Regions from separate parts of the Collinsella sp. OM06-18AC genome, predicted to be linked through region 2. Evidence: riboswitches for the same ligand, from Rfam matches in the RefSeq annotation. Region 2 holds a riboswitch; the other holds the start of a gene.
The links. Region 2 has a riboswitch for thiamine pyrophosphate ahead of thiC (phosphomethylpyrimidine synthase ThiC). Riboswitches for the same ligand answer to the same signal wherever they lie in the genome.

Region 1: another riboswitch for thiamine pyrophosphate. It lies ahead of thiM (hydroxyethylthiazole kinase); the one in region 2 lies ahead of thiC (phosphomethylpyrimidine synthase ThiC).

Annotation. Positions count from the first base shown of each region.
Region 1 covers NZ_QSTX01000007.1:21,828-34,009, reverse strand. The annotation lists gene DXB86_RS05700 (diguanylate cyclase domain-containing protein) at 1-1,441, opposite strand, end outside; gene DXB86_RS05695 (EAL domain-containing protein) at 1,566-4,283, opposite strand; gene DXB86_RS05690 (patatin family protein) at 4,603-5,472, shown strand; gene DXB86_RS05685 (thiamine phosphate synthase) at 5,696-6,391, opposite strand; gene DXB86_RS05680 (thiamine-binding protein) at 6,388-6,729, opposite strand; gene thiM (hydroxyethylthiazole kinase) at 6,733-7,572, opposite strand; TPP riboswitch at 7,624-7,734, opposite strand; gene DXB86_RS05670 (HAD-IIB family hydrolase) at 7,898-8,806, shown strand; gene DXB86_RS05665 (LysR family transcriptional regulator) at 8,817-9,713, shown strand; gene DXB86_RS05660 (5-methyltetrahydropteroyltriglutamate--homocysteine S-methyltransferase) at 9,869-11,002, shown strand; gene DXB86_RS05655 (uracil-xanthine permease family protein) at 11,125-12,182, shown strand, end outside.
Region 2 covers NZ_QSTX01000006.1:34,558-46,739, forward strand. The annotation lists gene DXB86_RS05170 (inorganic phosphate transporter) at 1-477, opposite strand, end outside; gene DXB86_RS05175 (hypothetical protein) at 728-1,066, shown strand; gene DXB86_RS05180 (Bax inhibitor-1 family protein) at 1,146-1,841, shown strand; gene DXB86_RS05185 (TIGR02452 family protein) at 1,982-3,115, shown strand; gene DXB86_RS05190 (SGNH/GDSL hydrolase family protein) at 3,194-3,853, shown strand; gene DXB86_RS05195 (pentapeptide repeat-containing protein) at 3,933-4,544, shown strand; gene thiD (bifunctional hydroxymethylpyrimidine kinase/phosphomethylpyrimidine kinase) at 4,690-5,520, opposite strand; gene thiC (phosphomethylpyrimidine synthase ThiC) at 5,701-7,035, opposite strand; TPP riboswitch at 7,028-7,143, opposite strand; gene DXB86_RS05210 (hypothetical protein) at 7,207-7,722, shown strand; gene DXB86_RS05215 (YaaA family protein) at 7,763-8,572, opposite strand; gene DXB86_RS05220 (aminopeptidase) at 8,676-10,073, opposite strand; gene polA (DNA polymerase I) at 10,240-12,182, shown strand, end outside.

The sequences.
Region 1 (12,182 bases), on a different contig from region 2:
CCAGATGAAGCGTGGCCACGCGAAGGGGCGGCTGATATTCAAATGAGCCCAAGAGCACGGGCGATCCCAAGAACCGTTCGATTTCGTCTGCAACCGCGTCGGTCTCTTCGGGATCAAGCTCGTCAAAGAGCGCCACGAACATCGGTCCGGTCGAGCGGAACAGACGACCCTTGCCGCGCGAGCAATCCATGAGGCAGGCGGCGCTTTCTGCCAAAACGCGGTCGCCTGCATCAAAGCCAAAGCGGGCATTGACCTGTGCGATTTCGTCGATTTTAATGGCGATCAAGCCCGCGTTTCGTGCCACGCGACGCATCTCGCCAATGGCGTTGACCAGGGCGTGGATATCGCCCAGGCCGGTCACGGAATCGGTCGTATCTGCCAAGCTTCGGTTGGTGACAATGCCCACATACATGTTGGGCTCGGTATCGGTGCCGTCCAGGCGGTAACCTGTGCAGTCGCAAAGCGCGTATTTTCCGGCGGTATTCATGACGCGATACTGCATGCAGTGGAAGTGCCACGTGCCGTTTACCACCATATCGAGCTCGGCACGTACGTTGTCGCGGTCCTCGGGGTGAACACGGGCAAGCCATATATCGAGCGAGTTGTAGGGATGCTGGGAGGGTAGGTCAAAATCGCGCACGGCATTAACCGACCATTGCGATTCGCCGGTGTCGAGGTTAATGATGAACGGATAGCGTGTCTCGGAGCTCATGGAGATCGCTTGGAACACTCGGTCGTTGCAGGGGGGGGGTTGTTCGGTGATCGGGCGTTGCAGCGCATCGCCTTCTTCCGGTTGTTGCACACGGTACATGAGCTTGTAGCGATACATTTTGCGGTCGGCGTCCTTTGTCATCTGGCGACGCGTATCGCCTGCAAGTGGGTCGACACGCGAGCAGCCAAAGCTAAAGCTGGCGATCATGGGCGCCTTGCCGTCCGATGTTGCCTCGATAAGATTGGCACGCGTCCGCTCCAGGCGCTGCTCGAGCTCGGCTTCGTCTGTCGTGGGGGATATAAGTACAAATTCGTCTCCACCGATACGGAACAGCAGCTCATCGTGCTCCATTGTCTCGGTGAGTGCGCGGCAGATGCTCAGAATGTAGCGATTGCCCTCGGCGTGGCCAAACTTATCGTTGCAATGCTTAAGACGGTCGATATCGATATAGGCGCAGGTGAAGGGGGTGCCTTTGCGCCAGAGCTGATCGACATGGCGGTCGAGTCCGCCACGGTTGCCAAGATTGGTGAGCGAGTCGATATAGGCGCCGTGCTCAAGCAGCTCGCGTTCTTGTTGCAGGATGGCGAGCGTTTTCTGCAGTTGCTCACCAATGGCACGCAACTCCGGGGGCAGCGCGGCAACATCGAGCTCGGTGGTTGAGGCCCCGTTCGCAAGTCGCTGAAGATGAGCGATGATTGATTGCTCGCCCAGGCGATACGACTCGTTCATGATGGATGACCTCCTTGGATGGAACAATGGTTTGTATCTTACTCCCAATTCGGTTTAGATTGGGGTATTAGTTAGCTCATGGGAACAAACGCTCCCTCGACGGTGGCGTTTGCGCACGAGCGCATTAGTTGCTGTCGCCACCATCGAGCAGTGCCTCAAAATCCTCCGCCTGCATGGGACGGTAGTAGAGGAAGCCCTGAGCGTAGCGGGCGCCCATTTGGCGTAGCATGTTTGCCTGCTCATTTGTCTCGATGCCTTCGACCACAACGGGCAGATGGAGCGACTGCGCCATCTCGAGCATTGATGAAATGATTTGCACGCTGCGGCCTTGATCGCCGTCGACGGGCACAAACGTGCGGTCGAGCTTGATGACGTCGACGTTGACGTTCTTGAGCATCGCGAGCGTGGACTGGCCGGTGCCAAAATCGTCCATGTAGGTCGAGAAGCCGCGGTTGTGCAGGTCGGCCGTCAGCTTATCCACAGCTTCGGACTCTCCCGTATAAGCCGTCTCGGTGATCTCGATGCGCATGAGCTCGGGCGGCAGATTGTATTGGTCGGCGAGTGCCCCCATATGCTCGGCAACGTCGCAGGCAAGGATATCCACGCGCGACACGTTGAGCGAGATCGGAACCACGCGAAGCCCTCGATCGATGCGCCCGCGCAGCCACGAGGCAACGCCCTGCCAAACGTATTTGTCGAGCGTCACCACAAAACCGCTTTCCTCGAGAGCGGGGATAAAGGTGACGGGTGAAATGAGGGAGCCATCCTTGTCAATCCAGCGCGTGAGCGCTTCGGCGCCAGTGATCTCGCCGGTTTCCATGTCGACCTGGGGCTGCAGGTAGTAGGTAATGCGGCCGTTTGAGAGCGCATACTGGAATTCGGTCAGCGTGCGGTGGAACGAGATTTCGCGCTCGTACTCCTCGGGGCGGAAAATGGCAATGCGCTCCTTAAAGTCGTTTTTTGCACGCCGATTGGTAAACATGGCCTTGGCCTGCGCATCGATAGTGATTTCCTCGTTGGAGTCGATGAGGTAGACGCCCATGGACGGCCAGAAACCCACGCCGTCATCATGCTTGGCCACGGCCTCGCGAACGCTGTTATAGATTTGATGGACGGTGTCGTGCTCAAAGGGGATGAGTATGCAAAAGTCGTCTTGGCCCCAGTACCCTGCGACGCCCATGGCGGCATTCTCGATGTCCTTGAGAACCGTGCCCACATCGGCGAGTACGCGGTCGCCCTCGGCCTGTCCGTGCCATTCGTTGAACAGTCGCATGTGCCCCATATCGACGGTGGCGATACACCAGGCGCCGTTGCGCCTTGTCTCGAGAAATTCGTTGGCGCGGCGCATAAACTCGCTGGGTCGATAGAGACCCGTGAGCGGATCGATGCGTTCGGCGATGGCGCTTTTGCGCTCCACCTCGGGTATGGGGAGGCTGTCGTTGGGAACAAGCCCGCCGGCCGTGCGAATGCGACGGTCGAGTTCGCCTAAAACGGCGGCCGTTTGATTGGTCAGGTGCTCGTAAAAGGCCGGAACGACAAGACAGACGGGGGTAATAGTGTCGCCCGCGATTCGAACGGGAGCGAAAACGGCCTCTTTGAGATGTTGGATCAGTTGCTCGAATGCTTCGTGATCCAAATTGTTGCTAAGCACGACGAACTGGGCGTTGCGTGAACGGAAGACGCGACTCCTGCCGCGAGTAATCGACAGCATGCGGCCTGCGTATTCGGCGAGCATGTTGTCGACGGCCTCGGCCCCGTAGAGCTCGTTGAGCTTTGCCGTGCCGCGAACGCGCACTGCTATAAGCCCCGTCTCGCAACGGTCGCGACGGCAGGCATCGATAGCGTTGATCAGCGTGCGCTGCGTTCCGAGACCCGTGGCGGCGTCGACGGTCTCGGCAAGCGAGTGGTTGACGAGCTCGCCGACATAGAGCGAGGGGACATTTCCGTCGCCGTCGATACGAAACCCGCGAGCACGGCCGAGGATGTAATCGCCGGCGGCATTGCGCACGCGGTACTGCATGACGTGACGATGTTTGGAGCCGTCATAGATTTGGTCGATGTCGTTGGTATAGGCCTCAAGGTCATCGGGATGGACACGCGTTTTCCAATAATCGTGACAGTTGTCTATATGCTCCGAAGGAAGACCAAGATCGCGCAAGGCGCCTTGTGACCAAAGGGTTCGATGTTTGTCTAAGTTCTCGATAAAGAAATAGCGGCCTTCGTTGAGCATCGAAAGGGCGTCGAAAACTCGATCGCTTATTTCGAAGTCGTCGGTGTGGGCTTGTGCGATATTGCGTCGATCAAGGTGCACGGCATGACGTAGCTTGTAGTCGTACATGCGATGGTCGGCATCGTTCGTCAAGCGATTGGGGGCTTCGCCCAGGGCGGGGTCGGCGTGTGCCACTCCGTAGCTAAACGAGTGAGGCATCTCGGCATCGTTGTTTTTGAGCAGGACCGTTCGGCAGCGTTCCAGACGTTCGGCGAGGTCGTCCTCGGTTGCAATCGTAGACAGGATGGCAAACTCGTCGCCTCCCAGACGAAACGCCGCTTCGTCCACCTCCATATACAGCTTGAGATAGAGGCTTACCTGCAAAATATAGCGGTTGCCCTCGTCATGGCCAAAGACGTCGTTGCAGTGCTTGAGATTGTCGATATCGATGTACGCCATGGTAACGGGGGTGTCCTGCTCCCAGAGCTCCTCGAGGGAACGGGCAAAGCCGCCGCGGTTGCCAAGCCCGGTAAGCTGGTCGGTAAAGGCGGTCCTGACCAGATCCTCCTGACGCTTGAGAAGGTCGCGGACGGTCTTTTCGAGCGTTTCAGTGTAATTGCTGGGGGTATCCATGCTGTAGGCGGCTTTCTGGGGTCGGGGCGGATTGCGTCGGGCGAGCTCGTTGTGCACACGCGTTGTTGCTCAACGCCTCGCGTGTTTCCAAGCCCCCGCCTTGCTGCGTCGTTGGGTTTATTTGTCGGCTGACGTTCGTTGCTGATAACTACTGAGTAGTATAAACAAGTGTATGGAATTATGTAGGGGTGCCCATGTTGCGGGCGGCCATTATTCGCCAAACGGTAACGCGACGATGTTCGATGAAAATGCGACTGAGGCGATATATGTTGACGGGTATACTTGTTTCGTTTTAAAACGCAGGAACGGAGATGGTCGCATGGCACAGCCAGATACGACGCGCACGGTGGGGCTCGCGCTCGAGGGAGGCGGCTACCGCGGTATGTATACGGCGGGCGTGCTCGACGTATGGATGGAGCACGGCTTGACCTGCGACCATATGGTGGGCGTCTCGGCGGGCGCGGCGTTTGGCTACAACTTTAAATCGCGCCAGATCGGCCGTGCCATTCGCTACAACAAGGCCTATTGCGCCGACAAGCGCTATGCGAGCGTGACGAGCTGGCTGCGAACCGGCGACATGTTCAATGCCGAGTTTGCCTATCACGAGGTTCCCATCGAGCGCGATCCCATCGACCTGGAGGCTTATCGTGCCTGCCCCATGCGGTTTACCTGCGTGTGCACCGATCTTAAGACGGGGCGGGCCGTCTACCATGACCTGCCTTACGGTGATGAGCATGATATCGAGTGGATCCGGGCGTCGTCGGCGATTCCCGTGGCAACACGACCCGTTGCCATTGAGGGGCACAAGTACCTGGATGGCGGCGTTGCCGATTCCATTCCCAGCGCATGGCTGTTTGCGCAGGGCTATGACCGCAACGTGGTGGTGCTGACGCAGCCGGCGGGCTTTGTAAAGCAGCCCAATAGCGTGATGCCTATGCTGCGTCGCGTGTATCGTCACTATCCGGAGTTTGTTGCGGCGCTTGAGCACCGGCACGAGGTATATAACGCCACGCTCGACGACCTGGCGCGTCGCGAGGCCGCTGGCGAGATCTTTGTGGTGCGGCCGAGCGAATCGGTGAAGGTGCCGTCGCTGTGCCGCGAGCCCGAGGAACTCGAACGCATCTATCAGATCGGCCGTCGCGATGCGGAGGCGACGCTGCCAGCGCTGGAAGCGTATCTGGCGGGGTAAGGGCTGCTACGGAAAGCGCATCCCGGAATATGCGCTCAGACTGGGATGCGGTTTCCGCGAGGGGGCGGTCGCGGAAACCGCATCCCAAAATTTGCGCTTGGAATGGGATGCGTTTTCCGCTGGCCCTCTATATGGAAAGCGCATCCCAGAATGGACGTCCAAACTGGGATGCGCTTTCCGCTGTTGAAGATATAGGGCTGCGGAGCAGCTGCTCGGCATGAGTCTATGCCTGCTGCCAGGTATCGACGAGCTCCTTGGCTGCGGCGTAGGGGTCGTCGGCACTGCAGACGGCGCTCACCACAAAGAAGCCGTCGACGCCGGTAGTCTTGAGCTGCGGCAGATCGGCCGTTTTGACGCCGCCGCCCACCACGATGGGCACGGGGCTTGCTGCATGGAGGGCAGCCAGGTCCTCAAAGCTCTTGGTGATGATGGAGCCGTCGGCCGCACGTCCGCAGTCGCGCTTGGTTTCGGTCTCGTGGAGCGGGCCTACGCCCAGGTAATCGACCAGGCTCATGTCGGCGGTCTTGACGTACTCGAGCATCTCCTCGCAGCGGGCGGAAAGGCCCACGATGGCATCGGGACCCAGCAGCTTGCGGCAGACCTCGACGGGGATATCGCTCTGGCCCACGTGCACGCCGTCGACGGCGATGCCCTGCTCGCGTGCGGCAAGTACGCAGTCAAGGCGGTCGTCGATCAGCAGCGCGACCTGCCCGGTTTTGCCGGCCTGGGCGATGGCCTGCGCGGCATCGCCCGTCAGTGCGATGATCTCGCGGGCGCTTGCCACCTTGGAACGCACTTGGATGCAGGTAAAGCCGGCGTCGAGCGCCTGAGCCACCACATCGCCCACGGGTCGCCCGAGGGTGTTTTCGGGGCCGAGTACCAGATAGGCAGAGATATCAAGGTTGTCGCGGATGCTCATCGTGCTTCCTCCTGCTTTTTGATCTGAGCTTCCATGCGCTCGAGTTTGCCGGTCATGGTATCGGTAAAACCGGGGCGAATATCGGCTTTGAGCACGACTTCGGTACGGATACCTTTGCTCGCCAACACAAAGGTTGCGTCGCGCACGACCTGCATGACCTCGTCCCAGTCGCCCTCGATCTCGGTGAACATCGAGGTGGTGCGGTTAGGAAGGCCACTCTCGCGAATGACGCGCACGACCTCGGCGACCTCGGCGGATAGCTCGTCACCGGTGCCGCACGGGGCGATGGCCACGGCGACCAGGGTGTTCATGCCGGCATTGGTTGCGGGCTCGGACATGCCTTATGCCTCCTCGAGCTCGAGTTGGTTGTCGGCAATGTCCCGGGCGGTTGCGCGGTAGAGCTCGTCGATAAAGGCGACCTTAAAGCTTGCCGGGGCATCGGCAACGGCGGCGGCACGCGTACCGGCAACGTTGTATACGGCGGTGCCGCAGATGGCCGCCGTAAACGGGTCGGTGGCGCAGGCGTACACGGCCAACACGCCGCCCTGCGAGCAACCGCAGCCGGTGATCTTGGACATGAGCGGGCTGCCGCCGTGGGACTTGGCCACGGTCGTGCCGTCGGTAATCAGGTCGACTTCGCCCGAGACCACTACGGCGCCGCCGGTGTAGCGGGCGAGCGCCGCGGCGGCATCGCGGGCGGCGTCAACCGTATCGGTGGTGTCGACGCCGCGCACGCGGCTCAGATCGGCCGCTTCGCCCTCAAGTCCCCATAGGCCGGCGAGCGCAATGATCTCGGAGGCGTTGCCGCGCACGATGGCGGGCTTGTACTGCTTGAGTTCGCCTACCAGCTGGGTGCGCAGGCTGCCGATGCCCAGGCCCACCGGATCGAGCACCCAGGGCTTGCCGGCGTCGTGTGCCGCCTTGGCCGCGCGGGGAATCGTCTGCTCGTAGATGGGGAAGAGCGTTCCCATGTTCAGATAGATGGCGCCGCCGCCGGCAACGAGCGCCTCGCCCTCGTCGGGCAGATAGACCATGGCGGCCGAACCGCCCACGGCGAGCTGCGCGTTGGCGACAAAGTCAATCGTCACCGTGTTGGTGATGGAGCCGGCCATGGGATTGGTGGCGCGAATCTTCTCCACGGCCTTGACCACATTTTGCTTAAGCTGTTCCGAATCGATCACTGCACATGCCTCCTTGGCATAGAAAAGGGGCGCTGTGCATAGACAGCGCCCCTAAAAAGGCGGCATGCTCCCTACGCCAGCATTAACTGACAGGTTCAAAGGATTGGGCCCTATGCCCTCTCAGCCTTGTGGTTTGCACCGCCGGCACTCCCGCATCGAATCTGTTGTTCCCTATACTAGCGCACCTGCCAATAAGGGACAGGTTTATTTTGGCAGGTAACAACTGGGGCTTTGCGTTTTCCCAGATAAAACCTGCCAATATAAACCTGTCTCTTTTTGGCAGGTCGGTACAATAGACGGGATTAAGAATGACCGAGGGGGCCTTATGATTAAACTTGTGCTGACCGATATGGACGATACGCTGATTCCAGCCGGGCATGACGGCGCCAGCGACTACGCCATCGAGGGCATTCATGCCATGCAGGCGGCGGGTCTGCACTTTGGCCCGGTTTCGGGTCGCCAGCCCTCCGCGATGGGCTGGATGTTCCGCAATCGCGCCGAGTGCTTCTCGACCGGCGCGTTCTGCAACGGCCAGGTCATGTTTGTGGACGGCGAGGTGGTAGCCTCGCATGCGACCGACAACGCCGCCCTGATGCGCTTGGCTGACTACTTGGAGCAAGAGACCGACGATACGTATCTGAAGGTCTACGGCCTGGGTGATGACTTTTGGGGCAACGATGCCTATTGTGTGACGAGCGACCCCGAGCGCGTGCGCCGCGCCATGGAGTCGGGCGGCAACGCATGGCTCAAGGGCGAAGAGGCCCCGTGCCGTCCTGTCGTCGATGACGCGTCGGTGTTCAAGGCGAATATCTGGAGTGCTCGTTCGCGTGAGGAGCTCGCGGAGCTACGCGAGCGCGTTGCCGCTGAGGTGCCGGAACTCTCGCTTGTGTTTCCCAACAATCGTGTGCGCCTGTTCGACATTCTTCCAGCAGGTTGGGACAAGGGTTGCGCTGCGCTGGAGCTGGCGCGCGCTTTGGACCTGACGTCCGACGAGGTGGCCGTATTTGGCGATTCCGATAACGACCTGCCCATGATCGGTGCCGTCCCCAACTCCGTTGCAGTCGCCAATGCCAACGAGGCCGTCACGGCTGCCGCGCGCTGGCATATCGGCGCTGCGGCAGACGATGCGGTTGCCGGGGCTCTGCATCAGATTGCCGCCTGCGCCGCGACGGGGGAGATGCCGTCGTTTATGCGTCAGATGAGCACGACGGGTTTCGACGTCACGAACGTCTAGGGAGAAAGCCATGAAGCTTCAGCAGCTCAGGTATGTCGTCAAAGTTGCCGAATGCGGCAGCATCACCGAGGCCTCGCGCCGGCTCTTTGTGTCGCAGCCTTCGATTACCGCGTCGATTCGCGATCTCGAAAACGAGATGGGTGTGCACATCTTTGAGCGCACCAACAAGGGCGTCATTGTGTCCGAGGAAGGCGAGACCTTCTTAGGCTACGCGCGCCAGGTGCTCGACCAGGCGGATCTGCTCGAAGGCAAGTACAAGGGCGAGTCCGAGCAGGTGCCGCACTTTAGTGTGAGCTGCCAGCATTATTCCTTTGCCGTTAACGCGTTTGTTGACGTGATCCGCGAGTTCGATGCCGCACGTTACGACTTCACCCTGCGCGAGGAGCAGACTCACGAGATTATCGAGGACGTCGCGCATATGAAAAGCGAACTGGGCATCCTGTACTTATCCGAGCATAACCGCGAGGTTATCGAGCGCATGCTGGCGGCCAACGAGCTCGTATTCGAGGGGCTTTTCTGCGCCACGCCGCATGTCTTCGTCTGTGCCGACCATCCGCTGGCGGCCCGCTCCAGCGTGACGCTCGAGGACTTGGAAGACTACCCGTTCCTGTCCTACGAGCAGGGCAGTTACAACTCGTTTTACTATTCCGAGGAGCTGACCTCGACGTTTGAGCGTCGCAAGAATATCCGCGTGCGCGACCGTGCGACGCTGTTCAATTTGGCCATGGGCCTCAACGGCTACACGGTATGCTCGGGCGTGATCAGCCACGAGCTCAACGGCCCCGGCATTATCTCGATTCCGCTCGATGTGGATGAGTACATGGAGATCGGCATCATCACGCGCAAGAACACGACGCTTACGCGCTACGGTCAAGCCTATATCGACGCGATCCGTCAGCATATCTAGACTGCTGCGTCCTGCACAGGTCAAATCTCTTCATGGCAGTCCCAACTGATATAGGAAGCATCTATATCAAACTGTTATAAACGTATATTTTACGATGGCTATATGAGCGCTCATACTCTGTCCCAGTAAAGCAACCAATGCAAAGGGAGATATCTATGAGCACTTCAATTCAACCGAACGCGCCGTTTCGCGCTGATATCGTCGGCAGCTTTCTTCGTCCGCAGGCCGTAAAGGATGCCCGCGCTGCCTATGCGGCAGGCGCGCTTGATGCCGAGGGGCTTAAGGCCGTCGAGGATGAGGCTATTCGCGACCTGGTGGACAAGCAAAAGGCCGCTGGCCTGCAGGTGATTACCGATGGCGAGTTTCGTCGCAGTTACTGGCACCTCGACTTTATGTGGGGGCTCAACGGCATTGAACGCCGCACCTCGCGTACGGGCTATATGTTCCACGACGAGGAGACCACGGCTGACACCGCCGTGGTGACCGGCCCCATCAGCGGCGAGAACCACCCCTTCGTCGAGCACTTTAAGTTTGTCAAGGCGCTCGAGGGGGATGGCCACGTTGCACGCCAGACCATTCCGGCGCCGATCCAGACGTTCTCGGAGGTTACGCTCGACCGCTGCGATGGCCAGCAGGAGAGCCTGCGCGCTGTCTATAAGACCGATGAGGAACTTGCCGACGCAATTGCAGCCGCTTATCGCACGGTGATCGCCGACCTGTACGCAGCGGGTTGCCGCAACATCCAGTTTGATGACTGCACCTGGGGCATCTATTGCGATACCGACTTTGTGTCCAAGACTGGCATGAGCCCGGTTGACCTGCAAAAGGTGAGCGAGCTGGGCGTGGCGCTCAACAACGCCGCCATCGAGGGCAAGCCCGACGACCTCGTCATTAACACGCACGTGTGCCGCGGCAACTACCACTCTACCTATGCTTTCGAGGGCGGCTATGACCCCATCGCGCCGTACCTGTTTGCACATGAGGATGTCGACGCATTCTACCTGGAGTTCGATACGCCGCGCGCCGGCGGTTTTGAGCCGCTCAGCTACGTTGCCCCGGGCAAGAAGGTCGTGCTGGGCTTGGTGACCACCAAGGCCGCAGAGCTCGAGGACGAGGACGTTATCGTTGAGCGCATCCGCGAAGCCGCAAAGTACGTGCCGCTCGAGAACCTGTATCTGTCTCCCCAGTGCGGCTTTGCCAGCTGCGAGATTGGCAACAAGCTGACCGAGGACGAGCAGTGGGCAAAGATCGCCCTGGTCAAACGCATCGCCGAGCGCATCTGGAAGTAGTGCTGCCGTTCGCAGGGGCGTCGTGGTCGGAGCGGCATGCATCGCGTACAATGGTTCGGATCGTATCGTTCGGGCAGGTAATCCGATATGCCCGGGCGCCCTTCCATTATGAAAGGACATCCATGTCCCAATCCTCGACGCCCGCCGTCGCCGATGCCATCTACGATGCGTCGTCGCTCGGTCGCCCGCGCATGTTCCTACTCGGTCTGCAGCATCTATTCGCGATGTTCGGTGCCACGGTGCTCGTACCCGTGCTCACCGGTCTCTCGGTGTCGGCGACCCTTTTGTTTGCCGGCCTGGGCACGCTGCTCTTCCACTTCCTATCGCGCGGCAAGGTGCCAGCGTTTTTGGGATCTTCGTTTGCCTTTATCGCGGGCTATGCCGCCATCGCGCCCAACGGCGAGGCCGAGCTTTTGCCCTACGCCTGCCTAGGTGTAGCCTGTGCCGGCCTGCTCTATCCGGTGCTGGCGGCCCTGTTTCGCGCGTTTGGTGCCAAGCGCGTTATGCGCTTCTTCCCGCCGGTAGTGACTGGCCCCATCGTCATTTCCATCGGCCTGATCTTGGCAAGCTCTGCCATCGCCAACTGCCAGACCAATTGGCTTGTTGCCGTTGTCGCTGTGGCGGTGATCGTCATCTGCAACATCTGGGGCCGTGGCATGGTCAAGATCGTGCCGATTCTGCTGGGCGTTGTGGTGAGCTATGCCGTTGCGACTGCGCTCGGCGAGGTTGATTTCTCGGGCGTTGCCGCCGCTCCGTGGGTCGGTCTGCCCATCGTGTGGGACAACACCGTGTTTGCACTCTTTGGGCCGCAGTTCGATAGCGGTCTTGCCATGACGGCCATCATCACCATTATGCCGCTGGCATTTGCGACCATGATCGAGCATGTCGGTGATATCTCGGCTATCGGCTCCACCTGCGAGCGTAACTACATCGCCGATCCTGGCCTGCATCGCACGCTGCTTGGCGACGGCCTGGCGACCATTCTCGCATCGCTCTTTGGCGCTCCGGCTAACACCACCTATGGCGAGAACACCGGTGTGCTTGCCCTAACGCGTGTGTTTGACCCGCGCGTGATTCGCATTGCCGCATGTTGTGCCATTGTGCTCTCGTTCTGCCCCAAGTTCGCGGCTGTCATTGCGGCCATGCCGGCGTGTGTAATCGGCGGTGTGTCGCTCGTGCT
Region 2 (12,182 bases):
GCCGATGGAGAGCGCCAGGCCGTAGATGACCTTCATCCACTCGTGGACGTTGACGCTGCTCGCACCGCCGAGGGCGATGGCGGCACCGGTCAGGCCGGCGATAAGGCTGTGGCTTTGCGAGGTGGGGATGCCAAAACGCGACGCTGTGGCGCCGTAGACGACGATGGAGAACAGCGCCGCGCACAGGCAGGCGAGCGCCATGGTACTGTTTCCGCCAAAGTCGACAATATGGGAGATGGTGTTGGCGACGCTCGCGTTAAAGTGCGTCATGATGAGCACGCCGAGGAAGTTGAATGCGGCACTCATGAGAATGGCGGCGCGGGCGGGCATGCAACGCGTAGTGACGCAGGTCGCGATGGCGTTGGGTGCGTCGGTCCATCCATTGACGAAGATGGCGCCGAGCGCGAGGATCACGGTGACGGCAAGGACTGGGTTCGACACAAGTTGGCCGAGGAAGGTTGAGAACGTTACGTCCATATATGGGCTTTCTCGAAGTTTGCAGGCACGTTACAGAAACATGATAAATCGTATCACCTCCTGCGGGTTTCTTTACCGAGTTCTGATGGGAGCAGTGAATTTTTTGGCACTAAAATTGAATATTATCCCTGTTGACCGCGGGTGTTCTTTTTGCTAACACACCATGAGGACACGTGCGCGCGCCCCAACACCCCAAAACCACAGTCTGTTCGCTTTACAATATGCAAACATGCGTTCGATAATAGGAGGCATGGAATATCGACAGACAGACGGCAAAACTCGGCGCGTGCACAAGCAGTATGTGGACGTCGTGACCCGCATCCTTGCGGGCGGACAAGTCGTGCCGGTCACCGTCTGCTGGGTCGACGGCCGTTGCTTTACGATCGACGAAATTATCTCGACCACCGGGTTTGGCCTGACGGTTCACGGCATTCGTACGGCAACCTATAAGGTACGTTTTGGCGGACATGCGACCGAGTTGTATCTGGAGGACCAAACGCGTGAGCGGGCGGATGGCTCGCAGACGCATGTGATGCGTTGGTGGGTATGGGCGTTTGACCGCACGCTTGAGGGCGAGCGCCGCAGGTAAGAGCGCACGGCATTCGGGTACAATGGCAGGGATCTTGTCACCTACGGCGCTGTCGTGGCGCTTTTTGAAAGGACGAAGTATGAACGATATCCAGGGCTATCAGAACGGCCCCGTCGAGACCGGCGCAAGCCGCGCCAAGGAGATGTCGCCGCGCGCGTACAACCTTGTCATGTCTGCTCTCATCTTTTTGGGCTTTTGCGCCATGGGTGCCGGCGCCTACTTTACGAGCACCATGTCGTTTGCGCGCATGATGATGAGCGGCGCCGCCCTACCGCTGGTCTTTGGCTCGTTTATTTTAACCATCGTCGGCATGGTCATGATGTCGGCTGCTGCCAGCAAACAGTCCGTGGGCCTGTCACTCGTGGGCTACGTGGTCTTTGCGAGCACCTTTGGCCTGACGGCGTCGTTTGGTCTTGCCAACTACGACCTGCCTACCATTAACACCGCCTTTATCGCCACGGCCGCCATCACCTTTGTCTTTGGTGCGCTGGGCGTGACCTTCCCCAAGTTCTTCCAGCGTGTGTATGGCATTGGTTTTGGCATCCTGCTTGCCACGATTCTGGTCGAGATCGTGCTGATGTTCATGGGCGTTTCGCAGTCCATCACCGACCTGATCGTGATCGTGGTGTTCGCCGGCTTCATCGGCTACGACACCTATGTGGCAACGACGGTGCCGCCCACGCTGCCCAACGCCGTGCTCATGGCATCCAACCTGTTCGTGGACATCATCAACGTGTTCCTGCGCATTCTGAACATCCTCGGCCGTCGCGATTAAAGCGCGGCATTGCGATGCTTCCTGCCGGACACGGTAAAACGATGCGAAAGGCGGTCCTTCGGGGCCGTCTTTTTTGTGCGCGGCGGGGTATCATGGATGGGAAAAGCCGATAGCGGCAGCGACAGGAAAGGTGGCCACGTATGGCAGACGTCGACAACAGGAACCGTAACCGCAGGTCCAACCGAGCGGGTCAGCCCAATCCCAAGCGCGAGGCCCGTGCCAAGGCCGCCGAGCGTCACGTGGCAACTGTGTCCGAAGCGTGCGCCAAGGATATCGAGCGTTCGCTTGCCGGTGTTCGCGAGTTTGACGGTATGCCTGCCGGCTTTGTCGCGGCGATGAAGGCCAAGGTTCAGAGTGCTGTGGCCCCCGAAGAGCAGGTCGCCGAGGACGTCGAGAACGCGGAGACTGCCGAGGTCGAGGCGGCGCCCGAGACCGAGGCGGCGCCCGAGCCCGTCGAGGAGCCTGCCGAGGAAATCGCCGAAGCTGAGTCCGCGCCTGCTGAGGAGCCCGCTCCGGTCCTGCCCGAGGTCACTGTGCTTGATGCCTCCGCCACGCAGGCAATCCTCGATAACGGTCGCGGCTATGCGCAGTTCTGCGACATGGCCGTGCTCGCCTTTGCCTCGTTTACCAATCCGGGCGGTGGATATATTCAGGGTTATCTGGGCCAGGAGGCCACGCTGTGCGCCGATTCGTATCTGTACAACGTTCTCGATAGGCAGCGTAAGTGGTACGGCGAGAACCGTCGCCGCAACATCAACTGCGAGCTCTATCGTAACCGTGCCCTAGTGGTGCCTGCGGTGCGCTTCGACCGCAACCACGTGCATGCATACGCCGACGTGATCGTGGCCGCCGCGCCCAACGTTAAGCGCGCCCGCCAGGAGTATCGCGTGAGCGACGATGCTCTGCTGGATGCCCTGCGCGACCGCATTCGCTTTGTGCTCGCCATCTGCGACGAGTTGGGTCGCGAGAAGCTCGTGCTGGGCGCATGGGGCTGCGACAACAACGGCTTTGATGCCGAGGCCGTGGCCGAGCTCTTCCGCAAGGAGCTCGCATCGGGCGACTTCAAGGTCAAGCAGGTCTTCTTTGCCGTGCCCTCTACGCGCTGGGACGAGGACTTCGCCAAATTCGAGCACGTGCTGGCAAACTTCCCCGAGCGAAACGAGGAGTCCTATGCTCAGGTTGCCGCCCGCGCCGCAGCCGCCCGTGCCGCCGAGCAGGCTCAGACCGCTGCCGAGGATGACGAGGATGACGACGACTGGCGCAAGTACCTGTAAACGGTGCTCGTGATGCGATATACCGAGCCGACGGGAGAGGCTGCTCCTGTCGGCTTTATATTGAGTGGGGAGCTTACGATGAAAAACGTTCTGTGCTTTGGTGACAGCAACACCTATGGTTACGATCCGGCGGGCATGCGCGACGGTACCGCGGTGCGCTATGCGCAGGATGTGCGCTGGTGTGGCGTGGTCCAACGTGACTTAGGCGAGGGCTGGCATGTAATTGAAGAAGGCCTCAACGGCCGCACGACGGTACGCGACGACATGTGCCATCTGGACACTAACCTCAACGGCATTCGCGCGCTTCCGATGCTGCTCGAGGCTCATAAGCCGCTGGACGCCATTGTGATCATGCTGGGCACCAACGACTGTAAGACGGTCTTTAACGTGACAGCTTCCGATATCGCCCGTGGCGCCATGGCGCTGATTCGCGCCGTCCGCGCGTTTCCGTGGACCGACGCTGCGCCTTGCCCGCGCATCCTGCTGATGGCTCCTATCAAGATCAAGCCGCAGATCGCCGATGTATATATGACCGATTTTGACGAGCGTTCCGTCGAGGCATCTGAACATTTTGGCGAGTACTATGCGCACGTGGCCGAGCAGTTTGGCTGCGACTTTTTGAATGCCGCCGAGTTTGCCGAGCCGGGCGATATCGACTATCTGCATATGATGCCCGAAAGCCACGAGAGCTTGGGACATGCCGTGGCAGCCAAGCTCCAAGAGATGCTCGGTGAGTAGCGCGACCCCAAGCCGCCGCAAAGGGGGCAGGCACCTTTGTGGTGGTTTTGCCCGGGTAAACGAACGGATTGGCTGCCATATGGGCATGGACGAGCTCATCGACCTCTTTGCCGAGGGCGATGAGCTCGTCTCCAATACCGCTTTTGAGGATTTGGATCTTGCCTGCGACGTGGCGAACGGCGCGACCTTCGATGGCGTCGTGTTCCGATCTTGCGAGTTCGATAGCGTTGACTGGAGCGGCTCGACGTTTCGCGACGTGGTGTTTCGCGGTTGCCGCTTTATCCGCTGCAACATGGAAGGCTGCTGGCTCAACCGCTGCGACTTCGTTGACTGCTCGGCGCCGGGGCTCAACTTGCTCAGGGCGCGTCTGTCGAGCGTGTCGTTTACATCGTGCGATTTGAGCTATGCGAACCTTTCGGAGGGACGCATTGGCCCCATGGCTGCGCATGACACGCGTTTGACCGAGGCCGCGTTTCAGGGTACCAAGCTGGGTCAGATACGCCTGGATGGCTGTGACCTGACGCGTATGGATGTGTTTAAGACGTCGCTTTCCGGCGTGGATGTATCGCGTTGTACATTCGCGGCGCCCGTTGTTTCGGGCGATTACCATGAGTTGCGTGGCTTGATGGTCAATGCCGAGCAGGCGCTGGCACTCTCGGGTTTGTTGGGAATTCAACTCGCCGACGAATAGGCGCTCTGGTCCTTTGCTCGACCGCTATCTAAAATCAAACCGTCGCAACATTTAATGATTTTTCGCGTTTGCACGATTTTCATCGAATGTTGCGACGGTTTTTGGTGCAAGGTAGCCTGTCTCTTTTTGGCAGGTTACTGGCTATTTAGTACTGCCACATGTGGTTGACAGGGCCGGAGCCTTTGCCCATGTCAAAGCCGGCGGCGAGAGCGCCCGTTAGGTAGGCCTTGCCGGCATTGACGGCGTCGGCGAGATCCATGCCCTGTGCCAGCGCGCAGGCGATAGCGGACGAGAGCGTGCAGCCGGTACCATGCGTGTTGCCGGTCTCGATGCGCTTGTGGCGGAACCACGTGGTGAGCGGATCGCCCAGGTGGTTGCCCTCGTCATCGAGCGGTGCGGGCTCGGCTAGCACATCGTTGGCCTCGTTGACAAGATGCCCACCCTTAACGAGGGATGCGCAACCAAAGCGGCGGGTGAGGAGCATGGCGGCGTTTTGCTGCGTGCGCTCGGAATCGACCTCGTAGTCGAGCAGCGCCATGGCCTCGGGAATGTTGGGCGTGATGACGGTTGCTAGTGGGAACAGGCGGCGGGTGAGCGCCTCGGCGGCATCTTCGGCAATCAGCCGTGCGCCCGAGGTGGCTACCATGACGGGGTCGACGACGATATTCTGCGCATCCCAGGCGCTCAAGCGCTCGGCGATAACCTCGATAATCTCGGCAGAGGAGACCATGCCGATTTTGACGGCGTTGGGGCGGATATCGTCAAAGACGGCATCGATCTGCGCCGCGACAATATCGGGGGAGATGTCCTGCACGGCGGTGACGCCCAGGGTGTTCTGTGCGGTGATGGCCGTGATGGCCGTCTCGGCATACAGACGGTGCGCCGTGATAGTCTTGATATCGGCCTGAATGCCGGCGCCGCCGCTGGAATCGGATCCTGCGATGGACAGGACGGCAGGTACCTTGCTGCGATCCATGTTCGCTCCCTTGTTCGGTCGGATTCAAATGGGTCTTCAATCCGCATTATAAAGATGCCCGGGCCGGCTGTATGCCGATCCCGGGCGGGCGGTGCAATCTTAACGCAAATAAAAACAAATGTTCACATGTCAACAATTGACGAACGCCTCAGTGCTGCCAAAAGCGATTGTGGCGACGCGTTAGTCCTCCATGCCGAGATCGATCGTCGTACCCTCGAACACCTTGTTGACAGTGCGGACGGCGCACATCTTGCCGCACATGGTGCAGGTGCCCTCGGTGGCGGCGGGGGATTCCTCGTAGCGCTTCTTGCCGGTGACCGGGTCGAGGGCGCACTTCCACATGGCGTCCCAGTCGAGTTTGCGGCGTGCCTGGCCCATCTTGTCGTCCATGTCACGGGCGTGCGGTACCTTCTTGGCGATGTCGGCGGCGTGTGCGGCAATCTTGGTGGCCATGAGGCCATCAAGCACGTCCTGGGCGTTAGGCAGGCATAGGTGCTCTGCCGGTGTCACGTAGCACAGGAAGTCGGCGCCGGAACTGGCGGAGATGGCGCCACCGATGGCGGCGGTGATGTGGTCGTAGCCCACGCCGATATCGGTCACCAGCGGCCCCAGCACATAGAACGGGGCGTTGTGGCACAGGCGCTTCTGCAGCTTCATGTTGGCGGAGATCTCGTCGAGCGCCATGTGACCCGGGCCCTCGACCATGACCTGGACGCCGGCGGCCCAAGCGCGCTTGCACAGCTTGCCCAGCTCGATCATCTCAGCGGTCTCGGTGGCATCGTTGGAGTCGTAGAGGCAGCCCGGGCGGCAGGAGTCGCCGAGCGAAATCGTCACGTCGTACTCGTGGCAAATCTCGAGCAGCTCGTCAAAGTACTCGTAGAAGGGGTTTTCGTTGCCGGTGACCTCCATCCAGCCAAACAGCAGCGAGCCGCCGCGACTGACGATGTTCATCAGGCGGCCGGTCTCCTTAAAGGTCTTGGTGACCGACTTGTTGATGCCGCAGTGGATGGTCATAAAGTCCACGCCATCCTCGGCGTGCGCGCGCACGACCTCGAACAGGTCGTCCTTGGTCAGCTTGACCAGCGGCTTTTCCATGTAGCCGATGGCGTCGTACATGGGGACGGTGCCCACCATGAGCGGCGTCTCGTCGATGAGCTGCTGGCGGAACTGGCGCGTTTTGCCCGAGTTGGAAAGGTCCATGATGGCGTCGGCGCCAAAGTCCTCGGCGATCTTGACCTTCTTCCATTCCTCGGCGGCATCGGCCTTGTCGCCCGAGATGCCCAGGTTGACGTTGACCTTGGTGGACAGGCCCTCGCCGACACCAAAGGCGCGCATGCCCTTTTTGATATGCACGATGTTGGCGGGAATGGCGATGCGGCCGTCGGCCACGCGCTCGCGGATGTACTCGGGGTCGCGATGCTCGCGCTCGGCGACTTCCTTCATCTGCGGCGTGATCTGCCCGGCGCGGGCGAAGTCGATTTGCGTGACGAGCTTGGGCTCGGTCTGTGTGCTCATTGGCACGGCTCCCTTCGTTGGCATTACCCATATCAGGTTTGCGGGTCAGGGCGGGCGCGCCCAGTCTCAGCCTGCCGTCTTGTCCTGCAAGCTCCCCGTTTATGTAATGGGCTCAAGTATAGCTCGAATGGGTACGATTGGCCTAACGAGCGTGCCTGTGGGGAGGCGAACATGGAAGACAAGCATCTATATCGAGAGACGCAATGGGATGTATCGGCCGAGGAAAGCCGTGCGCACCATGGCCTTGTCGCGATTGGTTTTGCGGTGCTTGCCGTGCTGGTGATTGCCGTTTGTATCTGGACGTTTGGTGGTCGCGGCGGCGCTGCATGGGAGTTCGAGGCTGATGATAGCCTACCGATAATGACGGTGAAGGTCGCGGGTGGCAATACCGTTGCCGCGCCGGGCGACTATTGGTATCCGCGCGATGGATTTGTCCAGCTGCAGCTGAGCGGCGGTTCCATTCCTGGTGAAGAGATCGAGCGCGTGACCTTCGATGCGTCGCTTAAGACGCTGTCGGTCGAGCTCAAAGATCAAGGGGATGTGCCCACGACGATGGATATCGCGCTGACTGAATGGCGCTTGGAGCCCCCATCGGGTGTTGCGGTGTCCGAGGTAGAGCACGTTAAGATTACCTACCAAGATGGCTCGACAAACGAAGTTGCCAAAGCCGACGGCTTGGCGGAATAGACGCCGTGCCTAGGCAGCACATTCAAAAGTAGCGGTGGTCCTACAAGGTCTGTTCGTTCAGGAAGACCAAAGTGTTCTTATTTGAAAGCTCGGGAAAGTGACGATAACCAACATCAAACGCGGTGAGCCCGCTTACATCCTCGAGCTTGTTTTCTGCCATCCAGCGCACCATGGAACCACGTGCCTTTTTGCTGGCGGTCGAGCGCTGGATGGGCTTGCCGTTGCGGATGCCTTCGCCAAAGAGGCACGTGACGACCGTGGCGTCGGTGGTGAGGCGGGGCAGAACGGCTTTGGCGTATTCCGCACTCGCGAGGTTGACGATCGTAGCGTTGGAGCCCGCCGGAGCGATGGCCCGTGCGAGCTTGTCGCCCCAAAACGCATAGAGGTCTCGGGCATCGTCGACGGCAAGCTTCGCGCCCATCTCCAGCCGATACGGTTCAACGGCATGAAAGGGGCGTACGCATCCGTAAAGGCCCGAGAGGATCCACAGATGGTCTTGCAGCCATGCGAGCTGCGCGGAATCCATCACCTCGGGCGCCATGCTCTGGTATTGAATGCCGTGATAGGACATGACGGCAGGGGAGAGGTGACGGGCGAGTGCGGGATTGTCGAGATCGCCGTTTTTCAGGATGGGCCCAAACTCATGCAGGGTGTTGAGGCAAGGCCCCAGCAGTTTGTCACTCACGTTCCAGAGCGCCTGCAGACCTCCGCTGCCTTCATTCCGCTCGATATCTAGCAGTGCGCGGTGGAGGCGAGCCGTCTCGTGCGCAAAAGGTGGAATGCCCAGGACTTCAAAAGCATCTTGGGCCGCGCGCATCTGCTTGGCGGGCGAAATGATGACCTGCGGCATGGACTCTCCTTTGCAAAAAAGAAAGTTGCGGTGAAATACGGCCCGTTTGGGCCGTTTATGGGCCAGTTTAGTCCGTATTTCACCGCAACGGATGAAGGGTCGGTTAGGCGCGCTCGATGAAGGCCTTGTAGCCGCGATAGGCCTCGTAGATATCGGCCTTGTTGGCGACCTCCCACAGGGCGTGCATGGACAGGACGGCAACGCCGGAGTCGATGACGTTCATGCCATACTCGGCCATGATGTAGGCGATGGTGCCGCCGCCACCCGCGTTGACGCGGCCGAGCTCGCAGGTCTGGAAGTCCACGCCTGCCTCGTCCATGATGTCGCGGATGAGGGCCACATACTCGGCGTCGGCGTCGTTGGAGCCGCCCTTGCCACGGCTGCCCGTGTATTTGTTAAAGCACAGGCCGCGACCCATAAAGGCGGCGTTCTTGGTCTCGAACTTGCCGGCGTAGCCCGGGTCAAAGCCGGCGGACACGTCAGAGGAGAGCATGCGGCTGCGGGCGAGTGCGCGGCGCAGGGCCAGCGGGCTGCTCTCGCCGGCGAGCGTCATGATCTCGGCGACGGTGTTCTCGAAGAAACGGCTCGTCATGCCGGTGGCGCCCACGGAGCCGATCTCCTCCTTGTCGACGATGAGCGTGATACTCGTACGCTCGACGTCTGCCACGTTGATCTGGGCGAGCATGGAGGGGTAAGCGCAGACGCGGTCGTCGTGGCCATAGCCCAAGATCATGGAGCGGTCGAGACCCATGTCGCGGGCGGGGCCGGCGGGCACGACCTCGATCTCGGCAGAGAGGAAGTCCTCCTCCTCGACGTCGTACTGTTCCTTGAGGATGTCCAGGAACATCTGTTTGACGGGCTCCTTGGGGGCGTCCTTGTCGTCCTCGTCAAACTTGACGGGGCGGCCGCCCACGATCACGTCGAGGATCTCGGCGTCGACGGCGTCCTTGGCGGGCTTGGACATCTGCTCGCTCGAGAGGTGGATCAGCAGGTCGGAGATGGTAAAGACCGGGTCGTCCGCCTTGTCGCCGATGTTGATGTCGACGGTGGTGCCGTCCTTTTTGCAGATGACGCCCACAAGCGCGAGCGGGGAGGCTACCCAGTGGTAGCTCTTGACGCCGCCGTAGTAGTGCGTGTCGAGGTAGGCCATGTCGCCGGCCTCGAAGGCGGGATTCTGCTTGAGGTCCAGGCGCGGCGAGTCCACGTGGGCACCCAGGATGTTAAAGCCCTGCTCGAGCGGGGCGGTACCCAGGTTGACGAGCATGAGGTCTTTGCCGTGGTTGGCGGCGTACACCTTGTCGCCGGCCTTGAGCGCGCGGCCCTCGGCGATCACGGTCTCCAGGTTGACGTAGCCCGCCTCCTCGGCCATCTTGATACCGGTCTTGACGCACAGACGCTCGGTCTTATTCTCGCTCAAAAACTGCTTATAGCCGCGGCAAAGCTCCTCGAGCTCCTCGACTTGCTGTGGCGTGTACTTTTTCCATGCGCAGGGACGCTCCATGACGCAGGCTCCTTTCGGATCGATCGTGCTGGTTGATGTACCGTGAGCCATCGTATCACGCGCGGGCTCACGGTGGCGGGGGAGCTTGATGTGCGGTGGCCGCGGGGCAGGGAGCGTGTAAACTGGTGTGAGCAAACCGTGCCCAGCCCAAAGCGAGGTATTCAATATGTCTGACAAGCGCCGCACTTTTGCCGTTATCGACGGCAACTCGCTCATGCACCGCGCCTTCCACGCCGTGCCGCCGACCATGAACGCGCCGGACGGTCGCCCCACCAACGCGATCTTTGGCTTTCTGAACATGTTTCTTAAGATGATCGATGCCTTTAACCCCGACGGTGTGGTCGTGGCGTTTGACAAGGGCAAACCGCGCGTGCGCATGGAGATGCTGCCGCAGTATAAGGCGCAACGCCCGCCCATGGACCCCGACTTGCACGCGCAGTTCCCCATGATTAAGGAGCTGCTCGCCGCGCTCAACGTGCCGATTTTGCAGTCCGAGGGCTGGGAAGGCGACGATATCCTGGGCACCATGGCGCGCCTGGGCGAGGAGGCCGGCTGCGACATGCTGCTGGTGACCGGCGACCGCGACATGTATCAGCTCGTGACCGAGCACGTCAACGTGGTCTCGACCCGCAAAGGCCTGTCCGACGTGGCGATTATGACGCCCGAGAGCGTGGACGACCTGTATCACGGCATTACACCGGCGCTCGTGCCCGATTTTTACGGCCTGAAGGGCGATACGTCCGACAACATTCCCGGCGTACCGGGCATCGGCCCCAAAAAGGCGAGTGCGCTCATCGCGCAGTACGGCAGCCTTGACGAGGTCATCGCGCATGCTGACGAGGTCAAGGGCAAGATGGGAGAAAACCTGCGCGCACACATCGACGACGCGCTGCTGAGCCGTAAGGTGGCGACCATCCGCACCGATGCACCCGTTGAGCTCGATTTTGAGGCGACGTCCTTCCCGGCGTTTTCCGCCGATGAGGTTTCCGCGGCGCTGGGCACGCTTGGTATCACCGCCATGCAGAACCGTTTCTTGGCGCTGATCGGCGGCGAGGGCGGGGCAGCTGCCAGCACGTTTGAGATTCCCGCCGTTTTGCGCGCAGCCGCCGGCGATGCTGGCGCGCTTGGTGCCGTTGCGGCTGAGGTCTCCCGCGTGATTGATGCCGGCGAGTGGGTCGCCGCCGTGGTGGACGATGACAAGGAAGAGGGCGCGCTCTTTGGGCTGACGCGCACGCTGTGGTTGGCGACGTCCAAGGGCCTGTTTGCGCTCGAGGAGGGCGACAGCGGTGCGGCGGCTGAGGTTGAGGGCTTCAACTTCGCCCACGGCGTGATTGCCGGCGTGCTCGCGCGTCTGTTTATGGAAGGCCGTGTGGCGAGCCCGGATATGAAGGCGCTTTTGCATGAGCTTTCGCCCATCGATTCTTCTGAGCTCGAGCTCATGGATCCGCTGGCAGTCGATTCCACGCGCATCTTCGATACCGTTGTTGCCGCCTACCTGTTGGATTCCGACCGCTCCGAGTTTGACGAGGTGTATCTGGCCGATACATATCTGCAGATGGCGCTGCCTGCGGCGCGCGGCGCAGAGGGTGCTGGCGAGGACGCTCCTGCGCCCGCCGCTCGCACGGCGGCCTTGACGCTGGCGCTGGTTGCACCGCTGCGTGACCGCATGGCCCGCGAGAACGCCGCCAACGTGTTCGATGGGATCGAGATGCCGCTCGTGCCGGTGCTTGCCAAGATGGAGCGCGCGGGCATGCTCGTGGACCCCGACCGCCTGCACAGTCTGTCCGAGGGCCTGGCGACCCAGATTGCCGATGTCGAGCGCAGCATTCGCGACCTGGCCGGCGACGAGACCTTTAACATCGGCAGCCCCATGCAACTCTCGCACGTGCTGTTTGATGTTATGGGACTTCCGACCAAGGGCCTCAAAAAGACCAAGCGCGGCTACTATTCGACCAACGCCAAGGTGCTGAGCGACCTTGCCCGCGACCACGAGATCGTGCGCCTGATTTTGGACTGGCGTGAGAAGTCCAAGATTAAGTCGACCTATCTGGACACGCTGGGCCCGCTGCGCCGTGGTGACGGGCGTGTGCACACCACGTACAACCAGAC